One region of the Kitasatospora sp. MMS16-BH015 genome, then DNA from elsewhere that is predicted to be linked to it. Evidence: riboswitches for the same ligand, from Rfam matches in the RefSeq annotation. Region 1 holds a riboswitch; the other holds the start of a gene.
The links. A riboswitch is a leader RNA that binds a small molecule or an ion and turns the genes downstream of it on or off. The one in region 1 is predicted to bind cobalamin.
Positions count from the first base shown of each region.

Region 1 (4,254 bases):
CGGGCCTCCGGCCTGGGCTCCGTCCCGGCCGGCCTGCCGATCCGCTACGACGAGCGCCTGCGCGACAGAGAGCTCGGCATCCTGGAGATGCTCACCCAGCCCGCGATCGAGAAGGAACACCCCGCCGAGGCCGCCCGCCGCCGCAAGATGGGCGAGCTCTACTACCGCCCGCCCGGCGGCGAGTCCTTCCTCGACGTGGCCCTGCGCATCCGCAGCTGCCTGCGCGACATCTGCGAGGAGGAGGCCGGCCGGCCCGTCCTGCTCGTCTCGCACGACTGCCCGGTCCTGATGCTCCGCTACGTCCTCGACCGCCTCACCGAGCCCGAACTCCTCGCCCTCCTCCCGGTCGGCAACTGCTCCACCGCCCTCTGGCGCTCCGACGGCACCGCCCTGCGCCCCGAGCAGTGGAACTCGGTGAGCCACCTCTAGGAGGCCGTCCCGAAGGTGCGGCGGTAGGTCTGGGGGGTGGTGCCGAGCCAGCGGGTGAAGTGGTGACGCAGGGTGGCGGCGTTGCCGAAGCCGGAGTGAGCGGCGACGGTGTCCACCGGTTCGGTGGTGGATTCGAGCAGGCGCTGGGCGTGCAGCAGGCGCTGGTTGGTGAGCCAGCGGTGCGGGGTGGTGCCGGTCTCCTGCTGGAAGCGGCGTGCGAAGGTGCGCGGGGACATGTGGGCCCGGGCGGCCAGCTGGTCGACCGTCAGCTCCTGGTCCAGGTGGTGGCGCAGCCACTCCAGCAGGGGCGCCAGCGAATCCGCCGAGCACTCCGGCAGCGGCCGGGCCACGTACTGGGCCTGGCCGCCCTCCCGGTGCGGGGCCACCACCATCCGCCGGGCGATCCCCCGGGCCACCTCGGCCCCCTGGAGCTTGCGCACCAGGTGCAGGCAGGCGTCGATCCCGGCCGCCGTGCCGGCCGAGGTGATCACCGGGTCCTCGTCCACGTAGAGCACGTCCGGCTCGACCGTGGTGTGCGGGAAGCGCTCGGCCATCCGGTCGGCGTGCCGCCAGTGCGTGGTGCTGCGGCGGCCGTCCAGCAGCCCGGCGGCGCCCAGCAGGTAGGAGCCGTTGCAGATCGAGAGCACCCGCGAGCCGCGGCCCACCACCGCCCGCAGGGCGGCCAGCAGCGGCTCGGGGTACTCCTCCCGGACACCGGTGGCGGCCGCGATCACCAGATCGGCCTCGGCCAGCCGCTCGACCCCGTACGGCACGTCCACCGTGAAGCCGGCGTGGGTGGGCAGCGGCCCGGGCCGGTCGGAGGCCAGCGCGAAGTCGTAGACCGGCTGGCCGTCGTCACTCCGATCGAGGCCGAACACCTCGCAGGCCACGCCGAGTTCGAAGGGGTGGACGGGTGCCAGCACCACGGCCACGACGTTCTGCAGACGGGGGTTCAGCTGTGCTGCCATGCCGACCAGCCTGGCACTGGCAGGATTTCGATGCAAGTGGTCGTTTCTGCCACTCGTCCGAGCCGCCGCCCGCGAGGAGCCTGGAGGCATGACCTCGATCACGCAGCTGCTCCCCCTGTTCGGCACGGTCGGCGGCTTCGGCCTGCTCGGCACCCTGGTCGGCCGCGACGTCGACCGGCTGGCCCGCACCGGCCGGGACAACCGGCACCGCCCGACGGGCTACCCGACGAGCCAGCCGGCCGATCAGACGACGGCCCGGGCCGGATCGAACACGCCTTCGGGCACAATGGTCCGATGCAGATCACCGTTCGCCACGCCCGCGAGGAAGACCTCGAGGGCGCCGGAGCCGTCACCGTCGAGGCCTTCGTCGGCGGCGGTCACACCGAGCCCGACAGCCCGTACCTCGCCCTCCTCGGCGACGCCCGCCGCCGCTTCGCGGAGGCCGAGCTCCTCGTCGCCGTCGACGACGCCGATCGGGTGCTCGGCTGTGTGACCTTCGCCTCGGGCGGCACCGAGTGGGCCGACATCGCGGAGCCGCACGAGGGCGAGATCCGGATGCTCGCGGTGGGCGCGGCGGCCCAGGGCCGGGGCGTCGGCGAGGCCCTGGTGCGGGCCGCGATGGCCCGTTCGCGGGAGCTCGGGCTGACCGCGATGGCCTTCTCCACCCGGCCCGCGATGACCACCGCACACCGGCTCTACGAACGGCTCGGCTTCCGCCGGACCCCCGAGCGGGACTGGGCGCCGCGGCCCGGGATCGACCTGCTCACCTATGGTCTGACCTTCGAGGATCAGCTGATCTGACGGGCTGTACGGTGGCTCCCCGCTACCACCTGACCACGACACGCGGCACTACATCTGGGGTCGCATCCGACCCCGGCCACAACATGTATGCTCACTCTCGCTGTCGAAGCAGGGGAACCCGGTGCGACTCCGGGACTGCCCCGCAGCGGTGAGCGGCATCCCCGAAAGGGCGGGGCCGCAAGTCCGATGACCTGCCGACGGTGTGCACACGGCTTCCCCGCAGGCGCCTTGCAGCACTGAGTCACGTCCGGGCCTCGCGGGCGGGCCGGGGGGTCTGAAACGCGCGCGCTCGCAAGGGTGCGCCGCGCCGCGTTCCCCTGCGCCCTGATGGTCCTGGACGAATACGTCGTTCCGCCGCCGCCAGGAGAGCGCCTTGACCATCGCAGCAGTTGCCCTGCCGTCCCAGGGTTCCGCCGATCACGACCAGACCGACCCCGGTGCTGCGCTCCTGCGGCTGCTGACCGACCGCAGCGCCGACCTCCCCCAGGTCGACCCCGGCCACGTCGCCGCCGCCGCCCTGCGCGGCCGCCACGCCGGCTCCGACTTCGCGGAGCTGCGCGGGCTGGCCGTCGAGGCCGCCGCCTCGATGATCGCCGAGGACCCGCAGTACTCGAAGCTGGCCGCTCGCCTGCTCGCCCTGGAGATCGCCGACGAGGCCGTCGGCCAGGGTGCGGTCTCCTTCTCCGCCTCGATCGGCGTCGGCCACGCCGAGGGCCTGATCGGCGACACCACCGCCGAGTTCGTCGCCAAGCACGCCGACAGCCTGGACGAGCTGATCGACCAGCGGGGCGACGACCGCTTCGAGTACTTCGGCCTGCGCACCGTGCAGTCCCGCTACCTGCTGCGCCACCCGATCACCCGCAAGGTGATCGAGACCCCGCAGCACTTCCTGCTCCGCGTCGCCTCGGGCCTGGCCGTCGGCGACAGCGCCGAGTCGGTCCGCGAGGTGGCCGAGCTGTACGCGCTGATGAGCGCGCTCTCCTACCTGCCCTCCTCGCCGACCCTGTTCAACTCCGGCACCAAGCACCCGCAGATGTCGAGCTGCTACCTGCTCGACTCACCGCTGGACAACCTGGACTCGATCTACTCGCGCTACGCGCAGATCGCCCGTCTCTCCAAGCACGCCGGCGGCATCGGCCTCTCCTACAGCCGCATCCGCTCGCGCGGCTCGCTGATCCGCGGCACCAACGGCAAGTCCAACGGCATCGTGCCGTTCCTGCGCACCCTCGACTCCTCCGTCGCCGCCGTCAACCAGGGCGGCCGCCGCAAGGGCGCGGCCTGCGTCTACCTGGAGACCTGGCACGCGGACATCGAGGAGTTCCTGGAGCTGCGCGACAACACCGGCGAGGAGGCGCGGCGCACCCACAACCTGAACCTCGCCCACTGGATCCCGGACGAGTTCATGCGCCGCGTGAACGCCAACTCCGACTGGTCGCTCTTCTCCCCGGCCGACGTGCCCGAGCTGGTCGACCTCTGGGGCGAGGAGTTCGACGCCGCGTACCTGAAGGCCGAGGCGGCCGGCCTGGCCGTCCGCACCATCCCGGCGCAGACCCTGTACGCCCGGATGATGCGCACCCTCGCGCAGACCGGCAACGGCTGGATGACCTTCAAGGACGCCTCCAACCGCGCCGCCAACCAGACCGCACTGCCGGGCCGCACCGTGCACTCCTCGAACCTGTGCACCGAGATCCTCGAGGTCACCGACGACTCCGAGACGGCCGTCTGCAACCTCGGCTCGGTCAACCTCGGCGCCCACGTCGCCCCCGGCGCGACCGCGACGGACCTGCTGTCCGCCATGGACTGGGAGCGCCTGGACGCCACCGTCCGCACCGCCGTGACCTTCCTCGACCGCGTGGTGGACATCAACTTCTACCCGACCCCCGAGGCCGGCGCGTCCAACTCGCGCTGGCGCCCGGTGGGCCTGGGCGTGATGGGCCTGCAGGACGTCTTCTTCAAGCTCCGCCTGGACTTCGACTCCGCCGAGGCCAAGCAGCTCTCCACCCTGATCGCCGAGCGCATCATGCTGACCGCCTACGAGCGCTCCAGCGAGCTCGCC
Region 1 covers NZ_CP025394.1:5,698,803-5,703,056, reverse strand. The annotation lists gene CFP65_RS24670 (histidine phosphatase family protein) at 1-429, shown strand, start outside; gene CFP65_RS24665 (helix-turn-helix domain-containing protein) at 426-1,397, opposite strand; gene CFP65_RS24660 (GNAT family N-acetyltransferase) at 1,692-2,198, shown strand; cobalamin riboswitch at 2,255-2,412, shown strand; gene CFP65_RS24655 (ribonucleoside-diphosphate reductase subunit alpha) at 2,572-4,254, shown strand, end outside.

Region 2 (4,254 bases), 5.1 Mb from region 1:
CACCGGGTCCTGCGGCACGTACCCGATCAGCCGGGCCCGCTCGCGCGGCCGGAGGCGGGAGACCTCGGTGCCGTGCACCCGCACCGTGCCGCGGTGCGGGAGCAGCCCTGCGACGGCCCGCAGCAGGGTGGACTTGCCGGCCCCGTTCGGCCCGATCAGGGCCAGCCAGCCGCCGCGCTCGACGGCGCAGTCCACCCCGTGCACCACCGGGGTACGGTCCAGGTCCACCTCGACGCCGACCGCCGAGAGGCCGTCGGCCGCGTGCTGTCCGCTCACGTCCGTACCGCCTGCCGTCACGTCCGCACCGCCCTGGTGGAGCGGAGGATCCAGACGAAGAGCGGGGAGCCGATCAGGGCCGTGACCACGCCGATGGGCAGTTCGGCCGGGGCGACCACGGTGCGGGCCAGCGTGTCGGCGAGCACCAGGAAGGCCGCGCCGACCAGGAGGGAGAGCGGCAGCACGTGGCGGTAGGAGGAGCCGGCCAGGCGGCGTACCGCGTGCGGGACGATGATCCCGACGAAGCCGATCAGGCCGCTGACCGCCACCGCGCTCGCGGCGGCCAGCGCGCAGGCGGTGACCACGGTCAGCCGGATCCGCCCGGGGTGCAGGCCCAGCGAGCGGGCCTCCTCGTCGCCGACCGAGAGCACGTCGAGGTGGCGCCCGTGCAGCAGCACGACCGTGCCGGCCACCGCCAGGTAGGGCAGCATCTGCCAGGCGCGGTCCCAGGAGGAGGTGGAGAGCGACCCGAGCAGCCAGGTGTACACCTGCTGGATCGACTCGGTGGAGCGTTGCAGCACGTAGGTCTGGACGGCGGTCAGGAACATCGAGACCGCGAGCCCGGCCAGCAGCAGGGTGGCCGTGCCGGTGCCGCTCGCCGCCCCCGCCAGGTAGGCGAAGGCCACGCCGGTGAGCGAGCCGACGAAGGCCGCGATCGGTACCGCCTGCGGCGAGGAGCCGCCCAGCGAGACGATCGCGATGGTGGCGCCGAGGCCGGCCCCGGCGGAGGAGCCGAGCAGCGAGGAGTCGACCAGCGGGTTGCGGAACACCCCCTGGTACCCGGCCCCGGCCAGCGCGAGGGCCCCGCCGACCAGTGCCCCGAGCACCACCCGGGGCAGCCGGATCTGGAACAGCACGGCCTGGTCGAGCTGGTCCAGCCCCGAGCCCAGGTGCACCAGCGGCAGCCGGTCGAGCAGCGCGGCGGCCGTGGCGAACGGGTTGAGGTTCGCCGCCCCGGCCATCGCGCCGACCAGCACCGCCGCGACCAGGAAGGCCACCGCGAGGCCGTAGGCCCGCAGGGTGCGGGCGGGGCGGCCGGCGCCGATGTCGCTTGTTGCTTCTGCGGTCGTCGCTGCCGCGGTCGCCGGGCCGCTCGGGGCCTGGGCCGGCTCGTCCCCCTCGGCGGTCACGCCGTCAGCTCGCCCTCGGTCACTGGGCCGGGGCCTTCTGGACGGCCTGCGCGATGGCGGTGACCAGCTCGGGCAGGCGCGGCCCCCAGCGCGAGGCGATGTCCTCGTTCAGGGCGACGATCCGGTTGTTCTTCACGGCGGGCACGGTGTTCCAGCCGGGCCGGGCCGCGACCACCTGGGCGGTCTGGCCGCCGCTGGCCGCGCCGCTGTCGGTCAGGAAGATCAGCTGCGGCTGGGCCGAGACGATGTACTCCTGCGCCAGCTGCGGGTAGCCGCCGTCGGCGGTCTTGGCGGCGGCGTCGGCGATGTTCTTCAGGCCGAACAGCGAGGCGACCTGGCCGACGAAGGTGGTAGAGGTGGCCGAGTAGTAGGGGTTGGCGCTGACCTCCCAGAAGTAGCTCTGGTCGGTGTGGCCGCTGCCGGCCTGCTTCACCGTGTCGGCGATCTTCGTCTTCATGTCGGTGACCGTCTTGCTCGCCTCGGCGCTGTGCCCGGTGGCCTGGCCGATCCGCTCGATCTGCTGGTACGCGTCGTCCAGCTTGGCGGCGGCCGGCTCGATCATGACGGGCACGCCGAGCTTGGTGAGGCCGGCCACCAGCCCGTTGGTGTCCTGCGAGGCGATCACCAGGTCGGGGTGGTAGACGACGATGGCCTCGATGTTCGGGGTGAGCCCGCTGAGCGTCGAAGTCGGTACGCCGGTCGGGTAGTTGGAGGAGGAGTCGACCGCGACGACCTGCTTGCCGGCGCCCACCGCGTAGAGGTCCTCGGTGGCCGTGGGGGAGAGCGAGACGATGTGCTGCGGCTGGCTCTTGAGGGTCACGGCGCCGTTGGCGGCGGTCACGGTGGCCGGGAAGGACGCGGCGGCGGCCGAGGGAGAGCCGCTGCCGCCCGCGCTCCCGGAGCTGCCGGAGCCCCCCGAACTTCCGCAGCCGGTCAGCAGGGCGGTGGCCGCCAGGAGCGCCGTCGCGGTGGCGAGGGTGCGGGCGAGCGGCGAGCGCGGCCGGAGCTGGTCGGGGTGGGGCGTCATGCGCCGCTTCCTCCTGTGCGGTCGGGAAGCGGTCGATCCGCCGGACGGCAGCACCGAAGGCAGACCGGCTGGGACGGATCGCCCCTTCCTGCGAGGGTCGATGTCGGAGCGCGGCAGGAGGCGACCTGGCTCGGCCCCGGGCGGGGCCTCACAGTTGCGGGACAGCGCCGGAGTGGCCCGTTCGTGCTGGGCGTCACCGGCTTCGCTGCCTGACACGCTGTCGGACACCTGCACGATTCTGCAGGTGTCCGGCAGCGCGACACTAACACGGGGTTGAGGCCGTGGTGGTCCGGCGCGGCGAATGGGTCGGCCGCGTGGGCGGCCGTGCGGCAGGTCGTGGTGGTGTGGCGCGGCAGCTCGTGGTGATGCGGCGCGGTCGGTGATGGTGCTTCGGTGGGGTCGGTGGTGACGGTCCACTGCTGTGATCATCGGTCTGCTCGGGCCGGGTTAGGCTCGCCCGGCGGGCCGTCGGGGGCTCGTCGTGACGGGAGTGAGAGTTGGGCGGGGCGAAGGTGCGGCCGAGGGTGGCGCGGGGTGCTCGGATGGAGGACGGCGCCTGCCGTCACCACCTGGTCTGGCGGGCCGGCCCCGGCTGGCGGATGGTGAGCAGTGCGGTGCTCGGCGGCGGTCTCGGCGAACGCGGCTGGGTGCTCAACGCCCAAGTCCGGCCCGGCTATGCACGGATGGACCCGGCGCAGCACCTGGCCGAACTCGCCGCCGCCGAGGGCCTGACCGGCCCGGGTGTCGGCCTCATGACGGCGGCCCAGGTCGACGACGCCACCTGGGCCGAGGACACCGACGTGACCGCCGTGGTGACCACCGGCATCGGCGTCCCCACCTGGGCCGCCGCCGCTGCCCCGGCGTCGGCCTCGTTCGCGCCGTCGGCCCCGGATGCGGGCCCTGCCGCCGTGGCGCTCCCCGGCCGCCGCTACGTACCGGGCACCATCAACATCCTCGCCGTCGTACCGGCCCCGGTCGGCGACGCCGGGCTGGTCAACCTGCTGGCCACCGCGACCGAGGCCAAGGTGCAGGCGCTGCTCGACGCCGGCTACGACTGCTCGGGCACCCCGTCCGACGCCGTCTGCATCGCCGTCCGCACCCCTGCCCCCGGCCTCACCCCCGATCTCTTTGGCGGACCCCGCTCCACCTGGGGTGCCCGCCTGGCCCGCGCGGTCCACGCCGCAGTCCTGGCCGGCGCCGAACTCGACCGCACCCGGCGCGCGTCTGGCCCACGCCCCGACCACGCGGTGCCCGGGCCGGCCTGCTGCCTGGGTGATCTCCTGCTCGGCGCGACCGAGTCCACCTGAGCCACGGATCGGGCTGTCTTTCCTTGTTCTCGGTCTAGCCAGATGCCTCTCAGTGAGAGCTAATATGACAGTGTGACGACAAAAGGGCTCGGGGCGCCCGAGGGGGCGCTCGGCGGGGAACTGGCCGGGCTGCTGGTGGGGATCCAGCGGCTGGTGCGGCGCAGGCTGCGGGAGCGGCTGACCGAGCCGAGGCTGCGCGGTGCGCAGGTGGAGCTGCTGCGGTTGGTGATCGATACGCCGGGGCTGCGGGTGTCGGAGGCCGCGCGGGAGCTCTGCCTGGCGGGTAACTCGGTCTCCACCCTGGTCAACCAGCTGATCGGGCTCGGCCTGCTGCGCCGGGAGACCGACCCGGCGGACCGGCGGGCCGCCCTGCTGCACGCCACCCCCGAGGCGGTCGCCCGGCTCTCGGCCTGGCAGGCCCGCCGGACGGCGCTGGTCAACGAAGTGGTCGCCGGCCTGCCCGCCGAACAGCGGGCGACCCTGACCGCCGCGCTGCCGGCGCTGCGCGCAGTCG
Region 2 covers NZ_CP025394.1:587,789-592,042, reverse strand. The annotation lists gene CFP65_RS02645 (ABC transporter ATP-binding protein) at 1-276, opposite strand, end outside; gene CFP65_RS02640 (iron ABC transporter permease) at 294-1,406, opposite strand; gene CFP65_RS02635 (ABC transporter substrate-binding protein) at 1,426-2,433, opposite strand; cobalamin riboswitch at 2,535-2,680, opposite strand; gene CFP65_RS02630 (adenosylcobinamide amidohydrolase) at 2,976-3,740, shown strand; gene CFP65_RS02625 (MarR family winged helix-turn-helix transcriptional regulator) at 3,813-4,254, shown strand, end outside.
Region 2: linked by a shared signal. The riboswitch ahead of CFP65_RS02635 (ABC transporter substrate-binding protein) and the one ahead of CFP65_RS24655 (ribonucleoside-diphosphate reductase subunit alpha) in region 1 are both predicted to bind cobalamin.